3 regions of the Bradyrhizobium sp. WYCCWR15520 genome follow, and region 2 is predicted to be linked to each of the others. Evidence: riboswitches for the same ligand, from Rfam matches in the RefSeq annotation. Region 2 holds a riboswitch; each other region holds the start of a gene.
The links. A riboswitch is a leader RNA that binds a small molecule or an ion and turns the genes downstream of it on or off. The one in region 2 is predicted to bind cobalamin.

Region 1 (9,716 bases), on a different contig from region 2:
AGAGCCTCGTCACCCAAGCGGACGATCCGATCCTGCGCGTCGTCGCCTGCAGCGGTGCGCCCGCCTGCTGTGAGGCGCACTGCGACACTCGTGCACTTGCAGCGTCGCTTGCGTCGCATATTGCCGCGGACGAGAGGCTTCACGTCTCTGGCTGTGCCAAAGGCTGTGCTCATTCGGGGACTGCTGCGCTCACCCTTGTTGCGACCCGCGAGGGATTTGATGTCATCCGCAGCGGCTCAACGAGGGATACGCCTAGCCAGCGTGGAGTAAGCGCAGGCCGAATGATCGCGGATCCTTCCGTTCTAACGGGAGCGCCCTGATGACGCACGTCTATGAAACCGATGGTGCGACGATCTACCGTCAATCCTTCGCCACCATTCGCGCGGAGGCGAACCTTGAGCGATTTTCTGCCGACGAGGAGCCAGTGGTCGTGCGGATGGTCCATGCCGCCGGCATGGTGAGTCTCGAATCCTGCATCCGCTTCACGCCCGGCATGGCGCGCATCGCGCGGGCTGCGCTGCAGAACGCCGCGCCTATCCTCTGCGACGCACGCATGGTGTCGGAGGGAATTACGCGTGCGCGCCTGCCGGCCGGCAACGCCATCATCTGTACGCTTGACGATCCCAAGGTTCCCTCCCTCGCGCAATCCATGCGCAATACCCGCTCAGCCGCAGCGCTGGAATTGTGGAGGCCGCATCTGGACGGCGCGATCGTCGCTATCGGCAATGCGCCGACCGCGCTCTTTCACCTGCTCAACATGCTGGAGGATCGCAACTGTCCAAGACCTGCAGCGATCATCGGTTGTCCGGTCGGCTTTGTTGGCGCGGCTGAAGCCAAGCTTGCGCTGATGGTTGACCAGCCTGCGCCGGCGCTGACGGTCGAGGGGCGCCTTGGCGGCTCCGCAATCACGGTCGCCGCCGTGAACGCGCTGGCGAGCCGGAACGAATAGCTATGGGGCGCATCATCTGTTGCGGCCTCGGGCCAGGAAATCCGGACCTCATGAGCGTGCGCGCCGATCGTGAGGTCCGTGCGGCCAAGCACGTTGCCTATTTCCGGAAGAAAGGACGGGCTGGCCAGGCGCGCCGCATCGTCGATGGACTACTGGCAAAGGACGTCTGCGAATATCCGATGGAGTATCCGGTCACTACGGAGATCGCCTTCGATAGTCCGGAATATGTTGGCCTCCTTGCCGGCTTTTACGACGAGTGGGCGGAGCGTCTTGCGCGGATCGCCCGCGCGGCCGACATCGTCGTTCTCTGCGAGGGCGATCCCTACTTCTACGGTTCCTTCATGCACCTCCGTGCACGTCTGCAGCGCCGCGTCGAGATCGAGGTGATCGCCGGCATTCCCGGCATGGCTGGCTGCTGGAATTCGGTCGGCCTGCCGATCGCCCTCGGCGACGATGTGATGACGGTACTGATGGGTACGCTGTCGGAACAAGAGCTCGAGCAACGCGCGCGCAATTCCGATGCGCTCGTCATCATGAAGACCGGGCGCAATCTGAAGAAGGTGCGCCGCGCGCTTGCCGGCGCCGGCCGCCTTGGCGAGGCATGGCTGATCGAACGCGGCACTATGCCGGCCGAGCGCGTCGCGCGGCTGGAGGACGTGGACGAGACCGAGTGCCCCTATTTCGCGATTGTGCTCGTGCATGGGCGGGGACGCCGGATGGAGGCGGCCGAATGACGGGCATATTGACCATCGCGGGACTTGGGCCGGGCGACCAGGCGCTAGTCACGCCGGAAGTCTCCGCCGCGCTCGCCGCCGCGACCGACGTCGTGGGCTATGCGCCATACGTCGCGCGAGTAGCCCCGCGTGAAGGACTGACGCTGCATCCATCAGACAATCGCATGGAGTTGCAGCGCGCAAGCGATGCCTTGCAGCTGGCATCGGAAGGACGCCGTGTTGTCATGGTTTCTTCGGGCGACCCAGGTGTTTTCGCCATGGCAGCGGCTGTGTTCGAAGCACTTGAAGTCTCGTCTCAATGGCATGGGCTTGCAATCCGCGTTATGCCCGGCGTAACTGCAATGCTGGCAGCCGCCGCGCGCGCCGGCGCGCCGCTCGGCCACGATTTTTGCGCGATCAATCTCTCCGATAATCTGAAGCCGTGGTCGATGATCGAGAAACGCTTGCGGCTTGCCTCCGAAGCCGACTTTGCGATCGCGATGTACAATCCGCGCTCAGTGAGCCGGCCCGAGGGTTTTGAACGCGCGCTCTCGGTGCTGAAGGAGGCAGGTTGCGGCGAGCGCCTCGTGATCTTCGCCCATGCGGTCAGCACGGTCGCGGAGCGAATTGAAACCGTGATGCTGCGCGAGGCACGGCCCGAGATGGCCGACATGCGAACCCTTGTCATCGTCGGTAATTCGGCAACGCGCCGCGTCGGCCGCTGGGTCTATGCACCGAGGCATGCCCGATGACGGAGCCATTGCATGACCTCCGCCACGCTTTCGACTCGGGGCCTGTCAGGCAATTCGGGCCGCTTGAGCATCACGACGGGAAGGCCGAGCTCGCGCGCGGCGTCGATCTTGGCGCGCGCGCCCGCTCCACCGGAGTTGCGGGCAACAACCCATTCGATGCCGCGCGCACGCATCATCTCCAATTCGCCGGCGAGGGTGAACGGTCCGCGCGACACGATGACATCGACGTCCGGAAACGGCAGTGGTCCATCGGGAGGATCGACAAACCGCAAAGTGTAGGCGTGCTGCGGCCTGGCGCTGAAAGGTGCGATGTGCTGGCGTCCGATCGCAAGAAATACCCGCGCGCGATTGTTCGGCAATGCTGCCGTAGCGGAGGAGATATCCGCGGCCTCGATCCAGGTGTCGCCGGTCCCTTTTGCCCAGGGCGCGCGCTCGAGCGCGATCAGCGGTGTTCCGGTCATCTCGCACGCTGCAACCGCATTACGGCTCATTTCGGCCGCGAAGGGATGGGTTGCATCGACAAGGTGCGTTATTTCCTCGCGCCGAATGAACTCGGCAAGGCCATTCACGCCGCCGAACCCTCCGATGCGGGTCGGCAGCGGCTGGTTCACGGGGGCGCGGGTGCGACCTCCATAGGAATAGATCGCATCACACCCCGCGCGCGCCACAGCGTCTGCGAGCAGATTGGCATCGCTTGTTCCGCCCAGAATGAGGGCGCACATCATGCATGATCCCTGGCTGACGATCATCGGCATTGGCGAAGATGGCCTTGCCGGCCTCTCGGATGCAAGCCGAAAGGCGCTTGCGGAAGCCGAGACGGTGTTTGGCGGCGAACGGCATCTCGCGCTGGCAGGGATTTCCGACCGCGGCCGTCCCTGGGCGGCGCCGTTCGAGACAGATTGCGTGCTGGCCTGCCGCGGTCGTCCGACGGTGGTGCTCGCCTCGGGCGATCCGTCCTGGTACGGCGTAGGAGCCAGTCTCGCGGAACGGCTCAGCAAGAGCGAATGGATTGCGCATCCCGCGCTCTCGACATTCTCGCTTGCCTCGGCGCGGCTCGGATGGCGGCTCGAATCTGTCGTCTGTCTTGGAATCCACGCGGCGCCATTCGAACGCCTGGTGCCGCATCTGACACATGGAGCGCGCATCATTTGTCTCGTGCGCGACGGCAAGGCGCCCGGCGATCTGGCCAAATGGTTGACGGCGCGCGGCTGGGGCAATTCACGGCTATGGACGCTCACCGCGCTCGGCGGTCCCCGCGAATCCGTGGCGCAATATCGGGCCGACAGCTACGCCGCAGATGGCGGCGCGGGGCCGGTGGCAGTTGCGCTGGAAACCAATGGACCGCACGGCGTTCCGCGCAGCTCCGGCCTTTCAGACGCGCTCTTCGTGCATGACGGCCAGATCACCAAGCGGCCGATGCGCGCGCTCGCGCTTTCGTCGCTGGCGCCGAGATCCGGCGACAGATTATGGGACATTGGCGCCGGTTCAGGTTCGATCTCGGTAGAATGGGCTCTCTGTGGTGGCACGGCGATCGCCATCGAAGCGCGGTCTAATCGCGTAGCGAATATCCGCGGCAACGCGGCAACCTTCGGTCTGACGCATCGGATCGCCATCGTCGAGGGAATAGCGCCTGATATCCTCTCACGCCTTGAGACACCGCAAGCCGTCTTCATCGGCGGAGGGCTCGACGCTAGGATGTTCGATGCGGTGTGGTCGCGCATTGAGCCGAGAGTAAGGGTGGTTGCGCATGCCGTCACGCTGGAGACCGAGGCGCTACTCTCGGACCTTCATCAACGCCACGGTGGCGAGTTGATGCGAATTGAGATTGCGCATGCGGGTCACCTCGGCCGCTATCGCTCCTGGGAGGCGATGCGGCCGGTCGTGCAATGGAGTGCAGTCAAGTGAAGGTCGCAGGTCTGGGGTTCAAGCGGGAGGTCACACTGGCTGCGCTGCGCGAAGCTCTCGCCGCCGCGGGCGGTCCTGAAGGTCTCGCGGCAGTTGCAACTGTCAGCGACAAGGCCGAAACCGCCGCGCTCAAATTGCTGGCGCGCGAACTCACCGTGCCGATCCGGCCTGTTTCGGCCGATGTCCTAGCCGGCATTGCCACGCCCACACAGTCAGAATCCATCAAGGCGAAGTTCGGTACGGGCTCCGTCGCCGAAGCCGCAGCGCTTGCGGTCGCCGGCCGTGGTGCGCGCCTCGTTTCGACGCGGGCTGTCTCGCAGGATCGGACGGCGACCGCAGCGATCGCGGTAGGAGACGCCGAATGACGGTGCACTTCATCGGTGCCGGACCGGGAGCAGCTGATCTGCTCACCTTGCGCGGTCGCGATCTGATTGCCGCCTGTGCGGTCTGCCTCTATGCCGGCTCTCTCGTACCCGAGGGCGTTCTTGCCCATTGCCCAAAGGATGCACGGATCGTGAACACCGCGCCGCTGTCGCTCGACGACATCATGTCGGAGATCGTCACCGCGCATCGTGAGGGCAAGGACGTCGCGCGGCTACATTCCGGGGATCTCTCGATCTGGTCGGCGATGGGCGAGCAATTGCGCCGCCTGCGCGCGCTTCAAATCTCCTATTCAATCACGCCGGGCGTGCCGGCCTTTTCCGCCGCCGCGGCCGCGATCGAGGCCGAGCTCACGCTACCGGATCTTGTGCAATCGGTCGTGCTGACGCGGATGCCGGGCAGGGCGAGCGCGATGCCGCAAGGCGAGAAACTCGCCACCTTTGCCGCGACCGGTGCGGTGCTCGCCATCCATCTCTCGATCCATCTGCTTTCCACGGTGATTGATGAGCTGACGCCGCACTACGGAGGAGACTGCCCGGTTGCAATAGTCTGGCGCGCAAGCTGGCCGGATCAGCGCATCGTCCGCGCCACGCTCGGTACCTTGGACTCTGCTGTAAGCACCGAGCTCGAGCGCACAGCCGTTATTCTGGTTGGCCGCACACTGGGTTCGGAAGATTTCGGAGAGAGCCGCCTGTATGCCGTCGACTATGACCGCCGCTATCGGCCGCTCGGGCCGACGCCTCGCTTTCCGGAAGGCTCGTGATGACGGCGAGCCTCGTCATCTCCGCGCCTGCATCCGGGGTCGGCAAGACGACGCTGACGCTGGCGCGCGCCTATCGCGATCGCGGGCTGAAGGTCCAGTGCTTCAAGAGCGAGCCCGATTATATCGATGCGCGGCAATTGCCGATCCGGAATCAACGACCCTATTTATATGGGGAAGCGACACATTCCCGGCGCTCGCGGCAAAACTGATCGAGCACGGTGGCTGCCGACACGCCGGCGCTATTTGCGAGTCTCTTGGCCACGCCGAGGAGCGGATTGTCCGCACCACGATTGCGAAGCTCGCAGAGCAGCTAGCGCAAACCGGCGCCGCAACGACGGCGCCGATCATTCTTTTCGGCACGCTGGCGGGAGAGACCCGATGATGACGCTGTCGCCCGATCTCGCGAGCCCCTTGACGTCTCCTCGTCGGAAGGAGCACACAGAGCAGGCATGGTGCTCGAAGCGGCGCAAAGCGCCAGAGCATAATTGGGAACGGGGAAGGGCGGACCTGAATGCGGCGCCCAAAGCCCGGCCGCCCCCGCGACTGTAAGCGGTGAGGGGCTCCGATCCGCCACTGGCCGTCAGGCCTGGGAAGGCCGGGGACCGGTTTCGAACCGCGAGCCAGGAGACCGGCCCTGCAGTTTTTAACGCTAACGCCGTCGGGTGTGACGGCAGAAGGGACTTAAGTCATGCATATCGAACCAGGTATCGTTACGGGCGCCAAGCTCGTGCTGAGTTGCGCAACCGGTGCCGTTGCCGCCGGCTGCGCCTTCAAGCCCGTGGTCGAAACCGTGCGCGCGCAGGGAATTGTTTCGCTGGCGGTGCGCACCGTCGCAACAACGGTCCTGGTCTTCTCGTTCTTCGAACTCCTGCCGCATTTCAGGGTCGGGGTCTCGGAGGTGCATTTCATTCTCGGCTCGACGCTGTTTCTCCTGTTCGGCGCAGCGCCAGCCGCGTTCGGGTTGGCGCTTGGTCTTCTGCTGCAGGGGCTGTTCTTCGTGCCGACCGACCTGCCGCAATATGGTATGAACGTGACGACGCTGCTGGTGCCCTTATTTGCGATCCAGGCGCTGGCCGGGCGGATCATTCCTCGCAACACCGCCTATGTTGACCTGCAATATCGGCAGGCACTTGCGCTTTCAACCGCCTATCAATCCGGCATCGTAGGGTGGGTCGCCTTCTGGGCGCTGTATGGTGCGGGCTTTGCGGCCGAGAACCTCGCCTCCATCGCGTCTTTCGCCGCTTCTTACGCGCTCGTCGTGGTCATTGAACCGCTGGCCGATCTGACCGTGTTGGCACTGGCGAAATCGCTGCGAGGTGTGACTGCCGATGGTCTTGTTACCTATCGGCTTCACAACGGCGCCTGAAGATGACGTGCGGGCGGTCGCAAGCCGCGGCCGCCCCCGTTTCATAACGTAATGCTGACACTCTCCCTGATAGGCATTGGCTGCGGCGATCCCGAGCAGCTCACGCTTGGGGCGATCCGCGCGATCAATGCAGCTGACTTGGTGCTGATTCCGCGCAAGGGCCCGGTGAAGTCCGATCTCGCCGACCTGCGCCGGCTGATTTGCGCGCAAGCCCTGACGAACAGCCGCACGCGCGTTGCTGAGTTCGACGTGCCCGTTCGCGATACTGCGCAGGAGAGCTACCGCAAGGGAGTGGAGGAATGGCACGACGCCGTCGCCGTGACCTGGTCCCGGGCAATTGCGGCGCATCTCGGTGATGACGGGCGCGTTGCCCTGCTGATCTGGGGCGATCCTTCGCTATACGACTCGAGCCTGCGGATCGCACAAAGGCTTGATCCGTTGCCGATAATCGAGGTCGTCCCGGGCATCACGTCGATCCAGGCGCTTTGCGCCGCACATTCACTGCCGCTGAACGACATTGGGGAGCCTTTTCTCGTCACCACCGGACGGCGGCTGCGCGAATGCGGTTGGCCATCCGGCGCCGACACGGTGGTCGTCATGCTCGATGGCGGCGCCGCGTTCCAGTGGCTCGATCCGAACGGACTACATATCTGGTGGGGCGCCTATCTCGGGATGCCCCCGCAAATCACCATGTCAGGTGCGCTCGCAGAAGTGGGGCCAATCATCGTCGCCGCCCGACAGGAAGCACGCGCCAAGCATGGCTGGATCATGGATAGCTACATCATCAAGCGCGTGTCGTAGCACTCGTGCGAAGGCTGCTGGCATTGCGGCGTCCCGCGGCAAGCGCCTTCGCACGGCTTCCAAATGCGCCCGATCGCTGAGATCGGCCGGAGCGCCCGAAGGGGAGATCGTTCCTTCGATAGTATTGACGACTACCGCATGCCGGACCAACCAAAGAAAGGCTTCCCATTTCCATCCCTATATCTCCGACGCTTATCAATGCGAGAAACATCTTTAACATTCGCCCGCGGAGGCTTTACCGCGAAGACTGATATCACGGCCGGAGAAGAATGCGTACTCAACACCTCACGGGCCGCCGACCTGCAACGAAGGCGCGTTGCCTCGCGTAAGGCGAGTTTCTCATGACCGTGCTCGTCCCTTCTCGTTAAAGCGACGGGGATGGCGCTTGCGCCGAAGGTAGCAACTCGTTGCGAGCGTGGCGGTCGTCTAACCAACCTGCGCAAGCCAATTTCCGAAAGAATTGCCGGGGCGTCGCCATAGCGGCGACCGAGAAAAAGAGGCCGCTTGTAATGAACAAGCGGCCCAAGTCTAGGGAGGAAACGCCCAAGGAGGGCTGCGATAGCGCATCGCGCTACCGTGGTGCGTATATGCGTTGGCGGAGCACAAAACGCAAGAGTTGACTTCCGGATCGGCATCAAAGCGCACCGCTCACGCCTCGGGGTGAAGCCGTTTGCAGTCACCTGCTATTAACTCAAAGCATCCGGCACTCGCGGAACAGCTCCGAAGCCTGCGTTATGGCGCGTGGCGAAACTGAGTCGCGCCGGCGGCTCAGAGTTCAACTACCAAAGGAGACGACAATTCCTGGACAAAAAGCGAGCGAAGAGCAGATCGTAAGCCGAAGGTTCGTACAAATTCGTGCGAGGCCCCTCAGGTGAGACTTGAATCGCACGTAGCGTCAGGTTGTACGCTTTCGAAGCAGTGTTTCCGACTCAGCGAATGCGGCCGCCGAGAGGGATCGGGCTTCTTTACTGTGGCGAGCGCGCGCTTAGAGATCTTACACTTGATCTCGGACCCCTGAAGTCAGAGGGTGATGCTATTCCCAAGACCATTCGCCAACTGCCACGGAGCTCCGGAAAGCTGGAAAATACCGCCAGAGCCCGGCAACGCCCATAACCCTGGCACCGCCGTACTGCGGGGCTTCTTTATCGCTGTTATGCGCACTTCAAGCAGTTCTGGCCCTAACTGGTTCAGGGCGAGTTCGACGTGCGCATCGAAACGGTTGCGAGATCGAGGGATGTTACGACCGTGGTGTCGTATTCGGCGTGTCCGGTTGCAGACGCGTATGCTCGAAAAGCGACGCGGAGGTGCAAATATTCGCTCGCCGCGAAGCGAAGCACATAGTTTTCACTCTTCAAGCAAGGCCCGCACGACGTGCTTGGTGGCATGTGCATTGCTGGGAAGGACCCACACGATCATGCCACTCTCCCAGTCGTAGGCGCAGGAGTTATATGAAACCTACTCAATTGATCCAAATCAGCACCGGAGACGCCGTACTGAGCCGTCGGGCTTCGCAACGCACGAAGGCGCATTGGCCGCGATATCCGCCTGTCCTCGACAAACTGTACTCATCCCGCGCGCCTCGCCGGCGCATCGCTAGGTGCGATCTGACCTGCGTCGAGTGACGGAGACGAATGCAGTTCGCTGATCGAAATGCGCTTCTCAGCAAGGAGCCAAAGAAGAAATTGATGTGACGACGGCCGCAGATGTCATCGCGGCTTCTCTACACACGAAAATTAGTGGGAGTCCGCAAGCATGAACGCGCCGAGCTATCGGACGCAGATATTTTCTCATCTGACCGATAGTATTGATCGCGGGCAGAGAACGCGCCCGCTTGGGCTTCTCAGCAATTTGGTCACCGATCAGCTCCCGCACTGCATTGCCGAGATCAAACGCAGTAAACGGCCAGATGAAGGGGTCAGGGATCTTGGACGCAGCATTAACGGGATGATTGCATCGGCCGACTATGAGGTGCAGCTGCTGAATCTGCCGCAGCCCGAGCTCGCGATCGCCAAGACAGACATCCACTATCTCGTCAACTGTGCTTATCAGATGTCAGCGTTTGCTGGTCTTCATCCCGTAGAAGCGG
Region 2 (9,716 bases):
AACCGCAGCCGCGCAAGACCATCCGTGCCGACAAGGCGCCAACCTCCGGTTACTCGCTGGTGGTCGATGGTCACTTCAAGTCGCATCACGATACGGTTGAGGCGGCGGAGGAAGCGGGTATGGCGTTGAAGAACCGCTTCCAGATGCTGCAGGTGCAGGTCTACGATGCCGAGAACAAGACGCGATCGCTGATCGATTGGCCGGGGCCGGCGTAACGCACCGGACTTTTGCGCGGCTCGCTCAGATTCGCCGTCCGCCGCTTTGCTGGTTCGCCAGCCAGTCGGAAAGGGCCGGGGCCTTCTCCGCCGGCTTCCGTGCCTTGGCGGCGCGCGCCTTCTTCGTCGCGGGCGCGCGCGGCGGCTCGGCAGCTTCGCGCGCCAGCCGCAATGCCCTCAACCTCGCCATGTTATCGAGCGTGGCTTTCGTGGCGGCTTCCCGCTCGGCCATCGCGGACTTGGCGGCCTCGGCCGCCTTTGCCGCCCGGTCGTCGCGGCCTTGATCGTCATTCGTCATTTCAAGTCTGTCTCAATCTACTATGTTGTTTTTGACCCCAGGCCCACCCGAATCTGTTTAGGAATCGGCGGCAGCTTCGACATTCTCTCCTGTCACGCCATTCGAGTTGCGACAGAAATCGTCGAGAGGTTTTGCGGCTTCATTTATCACGGGATCTGATCACAGAAAGCGTTATTTTTGGTCGAAATGATGTCGCTTTCTTTCCAAATCAATCATGCTCGTGCAGATCCGCATCTTCATTCTGCTCGTTCGGGCTGCCTGGATCGAAACTGGCAAGCCAAGTGTCCAGCGCCGTTGATGCATATCCTTGGGATTTCATCTGCCGCAAGGCGATGCGGATGCTGGTTCGACCGTGACGACCAGAGGCGACCGCCGAAGGCGGCTCGCCGGTAAGCACGGCATCGATCACACGCTGCTTGACCGCCAATGTTTCGGGATCGCCGCACACAGCCAGCATCGCCTGAAACGCGCGATGATGCGTGACGTCGAACGGCCGGGCCTCGCCCAGCCCATCGCGCGCCGGATGCGACTCATTGCAATCAGCGGAATGGACGCGGTTCGGGCATGAAAAGGTATTCTCCCCGGCAATATGCCCGAGGAGAATACCTTCTCGTCTGGTCAGGACAAGCCGGTCCGGCGGACCGGACCGGTGAATTCGCTCAGAACGTTGCGCCGGCCTTCACCATAAAGGTGCGGCCGGGGAGCGGGTAGGCCGAGAAGCGGCCGGGCGTAAACGAGCTGGCGATCGCGTAGTCATAGTAGAGTGCGTTGAACAGATTGTTCACGCCCACCGACCAGAAGAAGCGATCGTACTGTCCGCTAAGCTTCAGATCGGCGGTAGCACTGGCCGGAATGGGCCGCTGGGTGTTGGCTTGGTCGTTGTCCATGAAGCGCTCGCTCCAGGCACGTACGGTGGCGTCGAACACCAGGTAGTTCTGCCAGATATTCCAAGTCACGCCGCCCATGGCTGTATAGCGGGATACCAGCGGGACGTCGTCACCTGCGAACGGCCCCTCGCGAAAGACAGCGCGCGTATAGGCCATGCCGCCGCGGAGCGTCACCGTATCGCTGACACGCAGCGAGGCGCTGGTCTCGGAGCCGTAGCGGCGGGTCGGATCGAGGTTGACGTTGAAGAACAGCGCCGGGATGAAATGGATCTCGTTCTCGAGGTCCATGTTGTAGATGCTCGATTGCATCTGGAAGCCACCGCTCTTGATGCGGAATCCGCCCTCGATGTCATGCGAGGTCTGGGTCTTCAACTGGAAAGTCCCTGGAACGAAGAAGGGACCGCTGGAGACGCGCTCGTCGACGGTCGGGGTTCGGAATGCGCGCGCGGCGCGGCCGAATACCGAGAACACGCTGTTGAAGCGATGCTCGAGGCCAACATGCAGCGCGTACTGTGTTTCGTTGCTGTCCAATGGAGAGGCCGCGGGGCTGCAATTGAAGAACATGGCGCAACCGGGTGCATTGGGATCAAACCGATCCCGGGCACTCAGGCTGGTATTTTGAACCCTGGCGCCATAGGAGAAATCGGTCGTCGGCAATAGGCCGACCGTGTGCTGCCCGTAGCCGGCCAGCGTCTGCTGCGACAGGTCGTAGATGTGGGTCGGCGCAAGGCCCTTGAACGCTCCGCGGTCCTGATTGAATGTCGCGTCGTAATAATCGATGCCGGTCAGGATCTGCGAGGGAATTCCGAAGATCGAGTTCTTGATGCTCAATCGCGGCGTGATCGACCAGGTCAGCAAGGATGCGTCGTTGTAGGTGGAGGAGAAGCTCGGAAGTGGCGAGGCAAACGGTACGGCGCCGAAGAAACCACTTTGCGTGTCCTTCTTCCGAACGCCGCCGTCGACAATCAGGTCGACGCCATTCATGATTGTCTTGGTGAAGCCGGTGGTGGCGCTGGCGCCTTGCTGGTTGCCGTAATCGAACGGCGTATTGGTGCCCCTACGATCAGTGACGAGTTGATCTAGTCCGATGGAGGGATCGACGGTGCGGCCGCCCGGGAAACCGAGCTTCTGGTCGTCGCCGGTTACCGTAAGGAAGGCCTTGAGGTCCGGTGTGGAATAATTGAGATTGCCGACCCCGTTGCGCTGGTCGAGGGCATTGTTGACCCGGTAACCGTCAGACTTGATGGCGTTGCCATAGAAGGACGTCGACCAAGGTCCGTAGTTGGTCGCGGCCGAAATATTCGCAAGCCGCTGATTGAAGGAGCCGACGCCGGCCTCGGCGCGCATGGCAAAGGGAGGGCCGCCGACGCCGTCCTTCAGGACGATGTTGACGACGCCGCCGACCGCGTTGTCGCCGTAGAGCACCGCGCCGCTGTTGCCGCGGGTGATTTCAATGCGCTCAATCGAATTGAGCGGAATGGTCGAAAAATCGACGCCGGCCATGTCGATGTCGTTGAGCCTTCGGCCGTTGATGAGCACCAGCGTATTTGAGGTCGCGAAAGCGCCGAATCCGCGGAGGTCGACGCTGGTCTTGGCGCCGTTGACGCCGCCATACAGGCTCGTCAGTTGCACGCCGGGCGTTTGCGCGATGATTTCCTGCAACGTTTGTGCGGGCGAATGCGCGATCTCTTCGGCGGTAATAACGGTCGACGCCGTGCCGACAATGCCTGAAAACTGCCGGCCGCCGCTGCCGCCCGCGCCTTGCGAAGCACTTTGCGATGAGGCGCCCGAACCGGTCCCGGCTGCGGGCCGTGTGCCGGTCGGGGGCGCTGCCGCCGGCACGACGCGGCGCGAGGTCGATCCTTCATCGTAGGTCGGTTTGGCGCGGGTCCGATTCAGGTCCGTGGGCGAGGTTATCTCGATCGGCGGCAATTGCTCAGGCGGCGTCTGCGCCGCTGCGCCGGAAATGCCGAGCGATACGATCGGTATGAGGAAGCTGGAAGCAAGCCAGACGCGGCGGCGCGTAGCGGCTCTGTTGGTGGAAGACATGGTTCAGACCTCGGTATGACGTCAGTGGCACGTCACAGCGAACCAAGTCTCACCGTATGCTAACCGAGCTTAGGTGAAGCTAATGCCTGTACTCCCCGACCGACATCTTCGCGTGTGACCACGGCTGACGGCAGGTCTCCTGGCTCGCGGGTCGTTACCCCATCGTCGCCTTCCCAGGACCGAGATGCCCAGTGGCGTGTGACGAAGGATTCGCCGCTTACAGTTGCGGGGGCAGCCGCGGAATTGGGGAATTTCCCCGCACCGCATTCCCTTTTGATCCCCAAAACGGGAACCGTCGGGAACTATGGTAGAAGTTCGTCAAAGTCCGAGTCAATCCGCCCCGGCGCGCCGAGCAATGCCTACTGGACGAGTGCGCTATTTTTGCCGCATGAGCACGCGTGCCCGACCGTCTGTACCGGAGCGGGCAAAACTGCTTTAGGACGATCGATGAGTGTTGAGGCCGTAACCCTGACCAACGAGATTGCCACGCGCCGGCGGATCGGCGCGGTGGCGGCGCTTTCCGTCCTCGTTGTGTTCCTGATGCTGATCTCGCTTGGGATCGGGCCGGTGCGGCTGTCGCCGCTTTCAGTGGTGCAAGCGTTGTTGGGCGCCGGCAGCGACGTATCGCAGGTGATCGTGCGGGAGATACGCCTGCCGCGCACGCTGCTGGCGCTCGCGATCGGCGCTATTCTTGGCCTGTCGGGCGCTTCGCTGCAGGGCTTGCTCCGCAATCCACTGGCCTCGCCTTCGTTGTTCGGCGCGCCGCAATCGGCCGCCTTCGGCGCCGTGCTGGTGATTGCGCTGGGGCTGGCCGATGTGCGCTCCTACGCGCTGCCGGTTGCGGCGATCGCTGCGGCCTTCGGTTCGGTGTTTGTGCTGCTCACCATCGCCGGCCGCAATGCCGGGCTGCTGATCCTCATCCTCTCGGGGCTCGCGATTTCCAGCTTTGCGGGTGCTGCCACCGCGCTGGTGATGAACCTCTCCAGCAATCCCTTCGTGGTGCTGGAGATCGCGTTCTGGCTATTGGGCTCGTTGGAGGACCGCAGCTTCCAGCATGTGATGCTGGCGTTTCCCTTCATCATTGCCGGCGCGATCATGCTGTTCAGCCAGCGCCATGCCTTTCGCGCGCTCAGTCTCGGCGAGGAAACCGCGCAAAGCCTCGGCGTCGATGTCGGCCGCCTCCGGCTGTTCGTGATTTCGGGCGTCGCACTGGGCGTCGGCGGTGCGGTCGCGGTTACCGGCACCATCGGTTTCATCGGCCTGGTCGCGCCGCATCTGATGCGGCCCGTGATCGGTCACGATCCGGGGCGGCTGTTGATCCCGAGCGCGCTTGCCGGCTCGGCGCTGCTGCTCGCGGCCGATATCGCGGTGCGCATCATTCCCTCGACCTCGGATATCAAGGTCGGCGTGCTGACCTCGATTATCGGCGTACCGTTCTTTCTCTATCTGATCATGCGCGAACGCCGCGCGCTCAGCGGAGGCGTTGCATGAGCGAGACAGCATTGCTGAGCGCAAGGGGGTTAGGCGTGCGGCTCGCCGGCCGCGTCGTGCTGACTGACGTTTCGTTCGCGCTTGACGCGGGACATCTGGTTGCCCTGGTCGGGCCGAACGGCGCCGGCAAGACCACGCTGTTGCGGTCGTTGGCCGGGCTGATCCCGTCCGAAGGCGAGATCGCGATCGGCGGTCAAACACTGGCCACGCTTCCGCTGCGCGAGCGCGCAAAACGCTTTGGCTACCTGCCGCAGGGGCATGTCGTGCACTGGCCGCTGCCGGCGCGCGATATCGTAGCACTCGGTCGCTATCCGCATGGCGCGACCGATCCGGCACGGCTGTCGCCGAAGGACGCGGAAGCCGTGCTGCGTGCGATGCAGGCGGTCGACGTGCTCGAATTCAGTGATCGCCGCGTCACCGAACTCTCGGGCGGCGAGCGCAGCCGCGTCGCGCTGGCCCGCGCGCTGGCCGTGGAGGCGCCGGTCATCCTGGCCGACGAGCCGACCGCCTCGCTCGACCCTCGGCACCAGATCGACGTGATGCAGAATTTGCGCGCGACCGCCGACAAGGGCGTGCTGGTCATCGTGGTGACGCACGATCTTGGGCTCGCCGCGCGATTTGCCGACCATGTGCTGGTGCTGCGCGAAGGCCGGCTGGTGTCGCAGGGCGCCCCGGCAGAGGCGCTGTCCGAACAGGTGATGGCGGATGTGTTCCGGATCTCGGCCTATCGCGCGGAGTATCAGCGCGAGGCGGTGATCGTGCCGTGGGCGGATGTCTGATGCGGCGGCCGGCACTTCTAGCGGTGGCGATGGCGCTTGGGTTGCCGGGTACAGCGCCTGCCGCCAATCTGCCGCGGCTGGTATCGATGAATGTCTGCACCGATCAATTGGTGCTGATGCTCGCGGACCCCCACCAGATCCTGGGATTGAGCCGGTTCTCTCGCGACGGCTGGCAATCGCAGGCGGGCGACCTCAGCCGCTATCCGGTGCTATCGGGCGGAGCCGAGGACGTGCTGCTGATAAAGCCCGACATCGTCGTCGCCAGCGCGTTCGACAAGCGCTCGACACGGGACTTGTTGAAGGCGAAAGGGCTTCGTCTCGCCGAACTCGCCGTGCCGCGAACCCTCGATGAAGCGAGGCAGCAGATCCGCGAGGCCGGCGACATCACCGGTCATCCCGATCGCGCGGCGGCGGAAATCGCGCGGCTTGACGCGGCGCTGGCGCGCGCCCGTCAGGCTGTTTCGGAGCGGCATTATCGCGTGCTGCCGCTGTCGCGACGAGGCTGGGTGGCGGGCAGCGACAGTTTTGTCGGTTCGCTGCTGGCCGAAACCGGGCTGCGCAGCGCGGCCGGCGATCTCGGTTTTGCCTTCGGCGGCTTTGCCTCGCTGGAGGCGATCGTGAATTTGCGGCCGGATTTCCTTGTGGTTTCGCAGGCCGGCGATATCGCGCGCGATGACGGCCAGGCCTTCCTGCTGCATCCGGCGTTGGAGCGCTTCTATCCGCCCGCAAAGCGTATCGTGATCCCGGAGCGCATGACCGAGTGCGGCGGCGTGTTGCTGGCGGACGCGCTTGACGCTCTGACGGCGGAATTGAAGCGGGTGAGAAAGTAAATTCGTAGCCCGGATGGAGCGAAGCGCAATCCGGGAATCTTTTGGCGGCGTCCCGGATTTCGCTTCGCTCCATCCGGGCTACGATAAAACCTCACCCCATCACCACCGGCCCGCCGATCTTCTTCCATGCGTCGATGCCGCCTTCGATATGCGCGGTGTTAACAAGGCCCGCATTCTTCGCGGCGGCCACCGCCATCGCCGAGCGCTCACCGAAGGCGCAGAAGAACACCACGCGGCGGCCGGTGGCGGCGGCGACTTCGCGGAGCATGCCGCCGGGCTTGAGGCTCTCGGAGATACCAGGGTAGGGCGCATGCAGCGCGCCCGCGATCGTACCGTGCTTGGCGCGCTCGCTCGCTTCGCGCAGATCGACCAAGAGGATATCGGGCCGACCGAGACTGTTGATGGCGTCGCCAGCAGAGAGCGCGAGCCCCTGCTTGGCAAGCTCCTCCTGATGCAGGCCGACATGCATGTTGGCGGGCACCGCGACGTCCATCATCTTCGGGTTCGGCAGCTTCAGGTTGGCCATCAGCTCGATATATTCGTCGACATTGCGGACCTGCAGCCGCGGATTGTAGCGCTTCTCCTCGCCGATGGTGGAAACCGTATCGCCCTTGTAGTCATGGGCGGGGAACACCAGCGTCTCCTCGGGCAGTTTCAGCAGCCGGTTGAAGATCGACTCGTACTGCGCGCGCGAGGAGCCGTTCTGGAAATCAGTGCGGCCGGTGCCGCGGATCAAGAGCGTGTCGCCGGTGAAGACGCGATCGCCCATCAGGTAACTATAGGAATCGTCGGTGTGGCCGGGCGTGTACATGACATCGAGGCACAGCCCCTCGATCGTCACCTTGTCGCCGTCGGAAACCCGCATCGAGACCACGTCGGCCTTGCTCTGCTCGCCCATGATGGTGATGCACTGGGTGCGGTCGCGCAGTTCGCCAAGGCCCGTGACGTGATCGGCATGCAGATGGGTATCGACCGCCTTCACCAGCCGCAGGTCGAGTTCGCGCAGGAGCTGGCAGTAGCGGTCGGCTTTTTCCAGCACGGGATCGAGGATCAGCGCCTCGCCGCCGGCGCGGCTCGCCAGCAGGTAGCTGTAGGTGCCGGAAACGCTGTCGAAGAGCTGACGAAAGATCATGGTTGCTGCCGCGCTCTCAATCCGAGTCTCGGGCAGGATATTATTCTAATTTGACGGCCTTCTCAAACAACTTTCATCTATAAGAAGCGACCTTGTCGAAGGAGTTTTACGCCTTGGGGCTCGCCTCTGTCATTGCGAGCGAAGCGAAGCAATCCATGCCGCAGCGCAGGGAGAGATGGATTGCTTCGCTTCGCTCGCAATGACGCTGAGGCGACATTGCGATCTGCTCGCGCACAAAGGCCTTCACGGCCGCACCAGCGTATATCCGTTCTCCGTCAGGAACAGAATCTGCGCCACGCCGACCTGCACCGGCGTTGCCGCGGCAATGAATACAGGCCGCTTGCCGTTCTCGCGCTCCAGCGTATCGACGGTGTTGAGGCAGATATCGAAGCGCGCGCCTTGCGCGACCAGGCTCTCGACCATCTTGCGGTTGGGATTTTCCGGGCGCAGCAGGTCGATGCCGGGACCGAAAGCAACGATCTCGATCGCGACCTTATCGGGGTCGTAGTGCTTCATGAGATTGCTGGCGACGCTGAGCACGAGGCCCTGCTTGCGCGCGTCGTTATCGGAGAGCTGCAGCACGATCTTGTGTTCGGCAAACGGCTTGTCCTGCAGTGGCGCCTGCTGGGCGCGGGCGTCAGGCGTGGCAGCCGCGATTGACAGCGCCGCGATCGCGACGCGAAGCGTGTTTGAAATCGCCGTCATGCCTGTCCCGCAATGCCCGGATTGCCGTCAACGCCTTTCAGCGTGACGCCCGGCGCGGCCCGGTTCGGCGGCTTGCCCGATCTCAGATGCCTGGCGACCACATCCCAGATCGGTGCGCCGGTCTGCTCGTTGACCGAAGCCCAGCCGGCCACCTTGTAGCGCTTGCCGGCCTCCAGCGTGCGGCCGTTGTCGAGCTTCACGTCGGAAATCCGCTTGCCCACCGTCTCGTTCGGGCTGCAGGTGTAATGCAGCCCGCCGACGCGCACCATGTCGCCGCCCTGCTGGTAATAGGGATCGGTGTTGAAGAGATTGTCGCAGATGTCCTCCAGCACGTCCCTGATCTGGCTGCCGGTCATGGTCTGGACGTAGGTCTCAGGATAGGTGACGGCGGTCTGCGCCATCACGTCTTCCATCGTCAGCGGCTGGCCCGCCAGCGCGGTGGTGCCCCAGCGAAAACCCGGCGACAGTGCGATCTCGGCATTCAATTCACCGAGCAGCGCGTCGCAGATCAATTGGTCCATGCTGCCGCTGAAGTTGCCGCGGCGATAGAGCAGGCGGTCGGCGGATGCCATCTTTTCGTCCAGTGCCGCCGCATGTGGCGCGCGAATCTTGTCGATCAGCGCCTGCATCGCCGGATCGGGCTTCAGCAATTCCGAAAACACCGGCAGCAGCCGGTAGCGCACATCCTTGATCTTGCCCTTGCCGAGGTCGAGATCGAGTACCGCCAGGAACTTGCCGTTCGAGCCGGCATTGGTGACGAGCGTGGTGCCGCCCGCGTTGGTCACGGCAATCGGCTGCGGCACGGCGTCATGGGTATGGCCGCCAAGGATGACGTCGATCCCGGTGACGCGGCTGGCGAGCTTGAGGTCGACGTCCATGCCGTTGTGCGAGAGCAGAATAACGGCGTCGACCTTGTCGTTGCTGCGGTGCGTATCGACGAGCTTTTGCAACTCTTCATCGCGGATGCCGAATTTCCAGTCCGGCGTAAAGCGCTTGGGGTGAGCGATCGGCACGTAGGGGAACGCCTGTCCGATCACGGCGACGCGATAGGAGCCGATCTCTTTGATCACGGATGGCTTGAACACGCGACCCGACGCCGGATCGAACGCCTTGGCATCGTTGAAGGCGGCTTCCTCGGTGAGGAAGACATTCTGCGCCAGGAACTCGCCCTTGAAGCGTTCGAGATTGGCGCGCAGCACCTTCTCGCCATAGGTGAATTCCCAATGGCCGGTCATCGCCTCGATGCCGAGCAGGTTGGCGGCATCCACCATGTCGGCGCCCTGCAGCGTATTGGCAAGACCGGTGCCCTGCCAGAGATCGCCGCCGTCGA
Region 3 (9,716 bases), on a different contig from region 2:
CCTTGTCGGAAAGGCCGGGAAACGCGACACACATCATCACGACGCCGGAAATGAACCACATGGCGAAGAACAGGCAGGTGATGATGCCGACCCAGCGGTGGCCGATATACAGCCACCGCCGGAGCGTGCGTTTCAGGGTGCGTGACACGCTCAGAACTTCACGTTGACGGCGAGCTGAGCCGTGCGAGGCATTCCGAGCAGCCATTGAGTGGTGCCGCCCGACGTCGTGTAAATCTCATCGAAGAGATTGTAGACGCGGAATGACACGGTGGTGTTGAGATCGGGCTTCCACTGCACCCCGGCATTGACGATGTTATAGGCCGGACGAGTGACCGTGTTGGCATTGTCCGCAAAGGTCTTGCCGACGATCTGCACGCCCGCATTGGCCGACCAGTTCGGTGCAAAGGCCCATGTCGCCCAGATATTGGAGACGTTCTGCGGCACATTGACAGGCACGTTGCCGGCATAGTTCACGCTTGCGCCGCCGACCGCCTGCACGAAGTCGTCATACTTCGCGCGCAGGAAGGCCGTGTTGGCTTCGATTCGCCAGCCATAGTCGAGCAAGAGGCCGACCGATGCTTCGACGCCACGCGATGATTGCTGGCCGACCTGAACGGTCAGCGACGGAATGTTGGGATCGCGTGCGAGCAGGTTGTTCTTCACGATCTCATAGCCGGCCAGAGTCCATTCGCCGCGGCCGCCCCAGAACGATTGCTTGACGCCGATCTCGATCTGCTTGCCGGTTGCCAGGTCGAAATTTTTGTTTGCGGCGGACAGCGAGATGAGCCCGCCGACCGGATCGACCGCGGTGGAGTACTGGCCATAGAAAGCGAGATCCTTGACGGGCGTATAGACCGCACCCGCGCGCCAGGTCGTAGCGGAGAACGACTTTTCGAAGCTGTTGGCGGGCGAGACATAGTCGGTGCGTGTGATTGTCGGCTCATCCTGACGGATGCCGGCAATCAAGGATAGTTGCTCGGTGACCGACAGTCTGTTCTCGGCAAACAGCGCGTATTGGTTGGTCACGCTGCCAAAGCCGGGAACCGTGGCGTTCGGGCTGTTGAATACGCCTGGAACGAAGTTGAACGGGTTGACGGATGACAAGCCGCCATAGGGCGAATTGTTGGTATGAGTAAAATTGATGCTGTTGATGTCGAAGCCCGCGACGAACTCATTGACCATGCCAAGGACATGTCCGCGGAGTTTCGCATCCGTGCGATTGCCGAACTGCTGCTGATCGTGAAAAATCTCGATGTAACTGCTTCGATTGATCAGGCTGGTGGCGGGATTATAGGTATAGCTTTCGACGTCGTTCCAGTGTCGTTTGGAGCTCAGATAGTAGAGCGTGTTCTGAATCGAGATTCCATCAGCGACCTGCCATTCGGTCTTCACCTGGTTCCAGCTATCCTGGTAGCGGATGTGGCTGTCGCTGACGTTGTAGTTCTTGAATCGTAGCTGTTCATCGAGCTTGCCGTTCATCAACGGCGTGCCGAAGTACCGCGATGGATTGCGGTCGCCGTAGTCCGTGGACAGCGTCCAGGTGACGTCTTCGTTCTGCCTGATCTGGACTACGGCACGAAGTGCGACATTTGAGGTGTTGTCGCGATCGACCCAGCCGTCCGACAGATTGCCGGCGGCGGTGATCCGATACGCGACGCCCTTGCTGACCGGCCCGCCGCTATCCACGGCAATTCGCCGCGTCAGGTTGCTGTCCAGCGAGACCTCGGCCTGGTTGCGAGGGACCCACAACGGCAGTTTCGAAACCACGTTGATGGCGCCGCCGACCGCGCCGGCGCCATACATCACCGACGCAGGGCCGCGCAGCACCTCGATGCGCTCGGTCGACCAGGTGTCGAACGGAAACGTCACCGTGCCGGCACCGATATAAAGCTGGGTGCCGTCATACAACGTCATCACGGACCCGAGGCCGGTGAAGCCGCGGGTATTGAACGAGACGCCGCCATTGCCGGGTGCCGGGCTCGCCGTGAAGCCGGTGGCGTTTTGCGTCACCGCGTCGAGGATATTCTGCTGGCCGCGCTCGGCGATGGTTTCAGCCGAGATCACCTCCACGCTGGCGGGGGTCTGCAGCCGCGTCAGGCCGAGCCGGCTGCCAGCCGTGCTGGTGCCGGTGAGGTTGAGCGTCGGTGCGGCGAAGGCCGGACCTGTCGGCGTGGCGACCGGCGTAGCGCCGTGGACTGCCACGTTGCGTTGCTGGCGGAGACGCGCGGCGCGGCTAGCAGCGCCGCGTCGGACGCTGCGGGCATTCGCCGGCGTTGCCGACGGATGCACCACCACGGGGTCGAGCGTCTGGTTCGGCCTTCCGGATTGTGCCCAGCCATCAGCGGGAAAAAGCAGGCAGGAGAATGCAATCGAGCTGAGAAACGCCCGGCGGTGCCGCGGCGCGAAGATGGTATGGGAATTCATCAGTATAGCTCGCGATAACGTGGCACGTCACCGCGAACGCTGTTTGGCCGCTGTCTCGAGGAGAGAACGGCTCAACACCCACCAGGACACCCCGCCCAATGTGCTCGCGTGTGACCACGACTGACGGCAGGTCTCCTGGCTTGCGGGTCGTTGCCTATCGCCGCCTTCCCAGGCCCGCAGGCCCAGTGGCATTTGGCGAAGGCTCACCGCTTACAGTTGCGGGGGCAGCCACGGCGTTGGGGAAATCCCCGCACCGTATTCCCTTTTGATCTCCCGAAGGAGAACCGTCATGTTCACCATAATTTCAATTTGAAAGGGCTGTCAATCGCGCGCCTCCCCACGACTGCAACATCAGCGTGGCGCTTACTCTAAAAGAGAGCGGCTCAACGCCATCCCAAAGCGGGTGCGACGTGAGTGAGAATTGCTTCGATTACATGGGCGTTGTACTCGACCCCGAGTTGATTGGGGACGGTCAGGAGGAGGGTATCGGCTTCGGCAATCGCCTCGTCCGCTCTTAGTTGCTCGATCAGCGCATCCGGCTCGGCAGCGTAGCTGCGCCCGAAAATTGCCCGTGTGCTTTCGTCGATGAATCCGACCTGGTCTTCACCTTCGCCGCCGCGTCCGAAATACGCGCGATCGCGGTCGTTCACGAGTGCGATGATGCTGCGGCTGACCGAGATCCGCGGCTCTCGTGCATGGCCGGCCTCTTTCCAGGCAGCACGGTATGCCCGAATCTGAGCGGCCTGCTGGATGTGGAAGGCTTCTCCAGTCTCGTCGCTCTTGAGCGTCGAACTCTGCAAATTCATGCCGAGCTTTGCCGCCCAAATTGCCGTGGCATTCGAACCGGCACCCCACCAGATCCGCTCGCGAAGGCTTTCGGAATACGGCTCGAGACGCAGCAGCCCGGGCGGGTTGGGAAACATGGGCCGGGGATTTGGTTGCGCGAAACCCCGGCCGCGCAAGAGGTCCAGGAAGACCTCTGCGTGGCGCCGACCCATGTCGGCATCACTTTCACCATCGGCCGGCTGAAAGCCGAAATACCGCCACCCATCGATCACCTGCTCGGGCGATCCTCTGCTGATGCCGAGCTGCAGACGTTGGCCGGAGATGAGATCGGCCGCACCGGCATCTTCCGCCATGTAGAGCGGGTTCTCATAGCGCATGTCGATCACGGCCGTGCCAATCTCGATTCGGCTGGTCTTGGCGCCGACGGCAGCCAGCAAGGGAAAGGGGGAGGCGAGCTGGCGGGCGAAGTGATGGACGCGGAAATAAGCGCCGTCCGCACCCAACTGCTCGGCCGCAACGGCGAGGTCGATCGACTGCAGGAGCGTGTCGGCGGCTGAGCGTGTCTGGGATTGTGGAGAAGCGGTCCAATGACCAAAGGAGAGAAATCCGATCTTCTTCATAGGGGAAGTCCATCTTCACGAATAGCTTCAACCGCCTTGCAGGAGGCGATCCTTGATCCCGAGGCGCTACCCGCCATCGATAGCGAATGTCTTGTGGTCGCTTTAGGAAAACATCTGCAAGGAAACATCTGAATGTATGCTGCCTCGCTGATCATGTAATCATCGATGGTCAAGTCTGGTCTGTCTCGCCAAATATCAATAGCAAGAGCTGCCCATGTTCCTGACTGAACACGATCTGACCGAGCTGATGGCATGGCGCCGGGAACTTCACAGTAAACCCGAATTGTCGGGGCAGGAAGAAAAGACCGCGGCGGCCGTGCAGGCGCTGCTCCATGCAGCCGGCGCCGACAAGGTCGTTGCAGGGCTTGGCGGCCATGGCGTGCTCGGAATCTATCAGGGGGACGCGCCCGGCCCGACAATCATGCTTCGAGCGGAGCTGGATGGATTGCCGATACAGGAGACCTCGGAGCTGGCGTATCGGTCATTGGTGCCGGGCAAAGCGCATCTCTGCGGGCATGACGGACACATGACCATCCTGGCGGCGGTCGCGCGGGGCCTGGGTCGGCAGCGGCCGAAGCGGGGACGGGCCATGCTGCTGTTCCAGCCGGCTGAAGAGGATGGCTCCGGTGCCGCGGCGGTCCTTGCCGATGCGAAGTTCGATGAGGTGCGGCCGGATTTTGTTTTCTCGTTGCACAATTTGCCGGGCCTTCCGCTCGGGCAGGTTTCAATTGCCGAAGGTCTCGTCAATTGTGCGTCGCGCGGAATGCAGATCGTTCTGACCGGGCGGACCGCGCATGCCTCCAGCCCCGAGTTCGGCGTTTCGCCGCAACGGGCCATCGCAACGCTGTTGAACGAAATCACCGCGTTGGGACGGGGTGGTGCTCTGGATCAAGCGTTTTCGATGGTGACGGTTACCCATGCAAGGCTGGGCGAGCCGGCATTCGGCATCTCGCCCGGTCAGGCTGAACTCTGGGTGACGCTGAGGACGCTGACCGATTCGACGATGGAGCTGATACGTCAGCAGGCGGAAGATCTGGTGCAACGCGTGGCGGCGAGCGAGGGACTTAAGGTCAGAATCACCTATCGCGACGTTTTCAGTCACTGCCTGAACAATGCGGAGGCAGTTGTGCATCTAAAAGCCGCGCTCGATGCAGAAAACGTGCGACATTCCGCGCAAGGCCTTCCGATGCGGGGGTCCGAGGATTTTGGACGATTCAACGCGCGATCCAGGGCCGCGATGTTCTTCCTTGGAGCAGGGGAGCAGCACCCCAGCCTGCACGAGCCGAACTATGATTTTCCCGATGAGCTCATTGAAATTGGTGCGAGAGTCTTCATGCGGAGCCTGCGCAACCTGTTGGATTGAAACGTTTGAACACATGCAAGGCCGCAGTGATGATGGTCATCCGTCGCGTTTGACGGTCACGCAACAAATTAGAACTGATAAAAATTAGAAAGATTCAAAGCGTGATGGCGTGTCGAATCGTACGAACGAAATTCATTCGTTGAAACGTGTGTCCGAAAAATCTTCGCGCAGGAATTTAGAACAGTTAGAAAGTGCGGTGTTGCTCTATCGCCACTGATGCAATCCGCTGTGCGCACGCAGCATCACCTTAGATAGCTTCTACTCGCTGTTTTCACTTCGGAAGTTAGAACGAGCGGGGACCTGCTTGTGGGCTTTTGGGGTGGAAGTATGACGTATGAAGTCGCTGCCAGAAATGTTGTGCGCGCTGTTTCGCTGGGAGCGGTAAGTTATCTCGCGCTATCACTGGATGTTTCGAGCGGCGTTCCGAAAGCGTTTGCACAAGGCAATCTGCCGCCGGTGACGGTGGATGCTCCTTCACAGCCAAGAGCACGGCAGACAAATCAGAGATCGCAAACATCCACGTCGCGCGTGCAGCGGCGTGTTGCTGCGCCAGCGCCGCGCCGGGTGGAGCCGGTTCCTTATGTGACGCCTTCCACTGGAACGCTTGGTGCGCCCCCGGCTCCGTATGCCGGCGGACAGGTGGCGACCGGCGGAAGCCTCGGACTTCTGGGCAATCGCGGCGTGATGGATACGCCGTTCAACCAGACCAACTACACGGCGCAATTGATACAGAACCAGCAGGCGCGCACGATCCGCGACGTTCTTGCGAACGATCCTTCGGTGCGCGTCATGCAGGCGGCGGGCGGCGGCGCCGACAGTCTGTTCATCCGCGGCTTCTATTTTGACAGTGGCGATTTTGCTCTGAACGGCCTTCCGGGGATCGCTCCGTATTATTCCACTGGTGCAAACTTTATCGAGCGGGTTGAGGTCCTCAAAGGGCCGAGCGCTGTGCTCAATGGCATGACGGTGGGCGGCACCGGCGCGACAACCGGCGGTGCGGTGGGCGGCACGATCAATCTCATCACCAAGCACGCGCCTGACGTGGATATCACCCAGATAACGGGAACCTATTCGTCCAAGTCGCAGTTCGGCGAGTATATCGACGTCAGCCGGCGCTATGGCGAGCGCAAGGAATGGGGCGTCAGGCTCAACAGCACCTATTCAAACGGCAATACCCCGTGGAATCGCCAAACCGACGAGTTCGGTAATGTCGTGTTGGGCCTCGACTATCGCGGTGAGAACGCGCGCATGGAGGCTGATATCGGTTATCAGGCTGACAACCTCAAGCCGCCCATGCGGTTCTTTACAGTCCCTACCACGACAACTCTCATTCCTCCGCCGCCGAAAGCCGGACATAATTTCCAGGTTCCGTGGGCTTACTACGCGCCGACGGACTTCTTCTCGACCGTTAGAGGCGAGGTTGATGTCACCGACTCGGTGACCGCCTATGCAGCGTTTGGTTATCACGACAGCAATATCAACTATGCCTACCCTTCGCCCAACATCTCCAATACCGCGCCGGGTGCGCTAACGTCGCCTCCGGGCACTTTCCAACTCGGCGGCTTGTGGTCGCGACCGTTTACCGGAAAGGAGACGTTCGAGACGCTCGCGGGTGAGGCGGGCCTTCGTGCAACGGTCGTCACTGGTCCCGTCAATCATGCACTGAACGTCAACTACGCTATCAACGACCGAACCTATAACCAGCAGGTCCGAACACGTTCGAATAACCCTCTCGCCGATCTCATCTTCTGGAACCTCTATAGCGAGCCGACCAATATTCCCAAGCCTAACTTCGCGACATTGAGCGCCAGTCAGATTACTGGTGTGACTCTGAAAAGCGTGGGCGTTTCCGATACCATGTCGATCCTCAACAACCGCGTCCAGTTCACCGCAGGTGTTCGTCGCCAGACCGCCGGGAGTGAAGTGACGAACTTTTTCCCGACGCCGACGAGTCCGAGCCGACCCTACCAGGAAGAATCCGTGTGGACCCCGGCCTACGCCCTTCTGGTCAAGCCGGTCGAGAATATCTCGCTTTACGCAAACTATATCGAAGGGCTCCAGACACCGGTTGTCGTCTCCGGCAGCTTCCAAAACGTTGGCACCGTGTTTCCGCCTGGCAAGACCACTCAGGCTGAAACCGGAGTGAAGATCGATACGGGCCGGTTCACCACGACCCTGAGTCTATTCGATATCACGCAGCAGAGCGTTATCACGGTGCCGGGCTTCCCTCTACCGACCCGGCAGCTCAACGGCAGGCAACGCAACCGCGGTGCGGAAATCAATGTGTTCGGCGAGATCACGCCCGAAATCCGGTTGCTCGGTGGTGTGGCCCTGATCGATGGTGTGCAGGAAAAGACCGAGAACGGTACCAACGATGGCAAGAAGGCGGTCGGCGTTCCAGCGGTTACCGCCAACATCGGCGCGGAATGGGACACTCCATTTGTCCCCGGGCTTACGTTCACTGGAAAGGTCATCTATACCGCTCGGCAATATGTTAACGTAACAAACACCCTCACGATACCGGAGTGGACCCGCTTCGATCTCGGCGCCCGGTACACTTTCACCTCGCCATGGAACGGCAAGCCGATCGTGGTCCGCGCCGCCGTCGAGAACGTTGCCAACACAGCCTACTGGGCGTCTGCCTACAGCGGCGTCATCACGCTCGGCGCCCCGCGCACCTATCTTGTGTCGACGACGTTCAACTTCTGAACTCTGCGCCGCTACACATCGCTGCAATACGCGCCGCCGCGGATCTCGTCCGCGGCGGTTTTTCTTTGATCTGTATTGTCCGCAAAATTCGCTCATCGATATTGATGACAATGTGATGAAAGATTCTACGAGTGCCGAGTGTGCGATTTTCGAATCTCGAAAATTGTTCCGATCTCCCGCACTAGAATTGCAAGAAACTGCGTATCGTTTTGCAAATCAGTGGCTTGTCGTGCGGAATTGCCCGCAAGCGCGGAGGTTGCATCGTGTCACGCTATCGCCAACTTGGAGCTATTAAAAACTTCGGCGCCGATATTGCTTTGACCATCATTTGCTTCTGACTTAGTCAAACGCCATTGCTTTCGTTTTCTGAAAAAGGGGCCGAACCAATGATGGTGTTCGACAGAGACGACGTCACCTTCACCGTCGTTATCAATCACGAAGAGCAATACTCCATCTGGCCGACGTTCAAGGAAATTCCGAGCGGCTGGAAAGCGGCGGGTATGACGGGCAGCAAGAAGGAATGTCTTGAGCACATCGAGCAGGTGTGGACGGACATGCGCCCGCTGACGCTGCGCAAGTTCATGGATGAGACGGCTCCGCAGAAGTCGGCCTAGCACAAACAAGGCCCTGTTCCGATGCGGCTTCTTTGTCTGCCTTACTCCGGCGGCAGCGCCATGATCTATGCACGATGGCGCAGGCTTCTGCCGTCGTGGATCGATGTCTGCCCGGTGGAGTGGCCCGGGCGCGGCGCGCGCATGGACGAGCCGCCGATGACCGATCCGCGCGCGCTCGCCTCGCAGCTTGCTCGCGAACTTGGCGCTCAGCGTGACGCGCCTTACGCACTGTTCGGGCACAGTCTTGGTGCAGTGATTGCGTTCGAGCTCGCGCACAGCCTGCTCGATCGCGGCGCGCCGGCACCGGCCATTCTCTTTGCCTCGGGCGCGGAGGCACCGGCCGTTCGAGACGGCAGCAAATGGCGCCAGCCTCTGAGCGACGAGGCGTTGCTGCGGGAATTGCGCAACTTGCAGGGCACGCCGGAGGAAGCGTTGTCGAACGCGGAACTGATGCGATCGGCCCTGCCGGTGCTTCGCGCCGATTTCCTGATGTGCGGCGCCTATGTCTACCGGTCGCGACAACCGTTGCCGTGCCCCGTGCACGTCTTCGGCGGCATCGACGACGAAACCAGCCGCGAAGCGCTGCAGGCCTGGCGGCAAGAGACTTCGGCGTCATTCACGCTTCGTATGCTGCCGGGGCATCATTTCTTCATTCACACGCAGCAGTCTGAGCTGATCGACCTGATCGGCACGGCGCTGGCCCGGCAATCGGGGCGATCGATTGGTTTGCACCGGAGCGAGGATCATGAGCGCGTTCTCCGTCCAGCCACTCATTGAGGGCAGAAGTCTTCCGTTGCTGCTCAAGGCCGACACGGTCGGGCAGCCTCTTGGCGAGGCGCTGCCCATACTGCGCGAGACCATCGACCGGCATCTGACCGATTGCGGCGGCATCGTGTTTCGCGACTTCTCGCTCGACGGTGCTGATGCGTTTCGGACGTTCGCGGCCGGTTTCGGTCATCCGCTGCTGACCTATGAGTTTGGATCGACGCCGCGCTCGAAGGTCACCTCCGGCGTCTACACGTCCACGGAATATCCGCCGCACCAGCATATCCCGCTGCATAACGAGCAGGCCTATACGCGCGATTGGCCGATGAAGATCTGGTTCTACTGCATGCAGCCGGCGCTGGAGGGCGGCGAGACGCCGATCGCCGACAGCCGCGCCATCTATCGCGATATGCCGCCGGCGATCCGGGAGCGCTT

Region 1: it holds a riboswitch for cobalamin, as region 2 does, so the genes downstream of both, AC0QUY_RS33375 (energy-coupling factor ABC transporter permease) here and AC0QUY_RS15545 (TonB-dependent receptor) in region 2, are expected to answer to the same signal.
Region 3: it holds a riboswitch for cobalamin, as region 2 does, so the genes downstream of both, AC0QUY_RS21500 (TonB-dependent receptor) here and AC0QUY_RS15545 (TonB-dependent receptor) in region 2, are expected to answer to the same signal.

Annotation. Positions count from the first base shown of each region.
Region 1 is NZ_JBWBWM010000038.1:53,287-63,002, reverse strand. Features, by position in the region: gene cobG (precorrin-3B synthase) at 1-320, shown strand, start outside; gene AC0QUY_RS33415 (precorrin-8X methylmutase) at 320-949, shown strand; gene cobI (precorrin-2 C(20)-methyltransferase) at 952-1,683, shown strand; gene cobJ (precorrin-3B C(17)-methyltransferase) at 1,680-2,414, shown strand; gene AC0QUY_RS33400 (cobalt-precorrin-6A reductase) at 2,390-3,139, opposite strand; gene AC0QUY_RS33395 (bifunctional cobalt-precorrin-7 (C(5))-methyltransferase/cobalt-precorrin-6B (C(15))-methyltransferase) at 3,138-4,319, shown strand; gene AC0QUY_RS33390 (cobalamin biosynthesis protein) at 4,316-4,684, shown strand; gene cobM (precorrin-4 C(11)-methyltransferase) at 4,681-5,463, shown strand; gene AC0QUY_RS33380 (hypothetical protein) at 5,463-5,672, shown strand; cobalamin riboswitch at 5,897-6,114, shown strand; gene AC0QUY_RS33375 (energy-coupling factor ABC transporter permease) at 6,152-6,829, shown strand; gene cobF (precorrin-6A synthase (deacetylating)) at 6,881-7,630, shown strand; gene AC0QUY_RS33365 (hypothetical protein) at 9,383-9,716, shown strand, end outside.
Region 2 is NZ_JBWBWM010000012.1:99,816-109,531, reverse strand. Features, by position in the region: gene AC0QUY_RS15560 (hypothetical protein) at 1-215, shown strand, start outside; gene AC0QUY_RS15555 (hypothetical protein) at 241-513, opposite strand; gene AC0QUY_RS15550 (DUF6925 family protein) at 722-1,102, opposite strand; gene AC0QUY_RS15545 (TonB-dependent receptor) at 1,173-3,449, opposite strand; cobalamin riboswitch at 3,562-3,761, opposite strand; gene AC0QUY_RS15540 (FecCD family ABC transporter permease) at 3,897-4,940, shown strand; gene AC0QUY_RS15535 (ABC transporter ATP-binding protein) at 4,937-5,719, shown strand; gene AC0QUY_RS15530 (ABC transporter substrate-binding protein) at 5,719-6,549, shown strand; gene AC0QUY_RS15525 (MBL fold metallo-hydrolase) at 6,641-7,681, opposite strand; gene AC0QUY_RS15520 (DsrE family protein) at 7,925-8,386, opposite strand; gene soxB (thiosulfohydrolase SoxB) at 8,383-9,716, opposite strand, start outside.
Region 3 is NZ_JBWBWM010000018.1:103,394-113,109, forward strand. Features, by position in the region: gene AC0QUY_RS21495 (PepSY domain-containing protein) at 1-148, opposite strand, end outside; gene AC0QUY_RS21500 (TonB-dependent receptor) at 151-2,424, opposite strand; cobalamin riboswitch at 2,533-2,728, opposite strand; gene AC0QUY_RS21505 (LLM class flavin-dependent oxidoreductase) at 2,808-3,830, opposite strand; gene AC0QUY_RS21510 (amidohydrolase) at 4,045-5,193, shown strand; gene AC0QUY_RS21515 (TonB-dependent receptor) at 5,521-7,902, shown strand; gene AC0QUY_RS21520 (MbtH family protein) at 8,289-8,516, shown strand; gene AC0QUY_RS21525 (thioesterase II family protein) at 8,538-9,293, shown strand; gene AC0QUY_RS21530 (TauD/TfdA family dioxygenase) at 9,262-9,716, shown strand, end outside.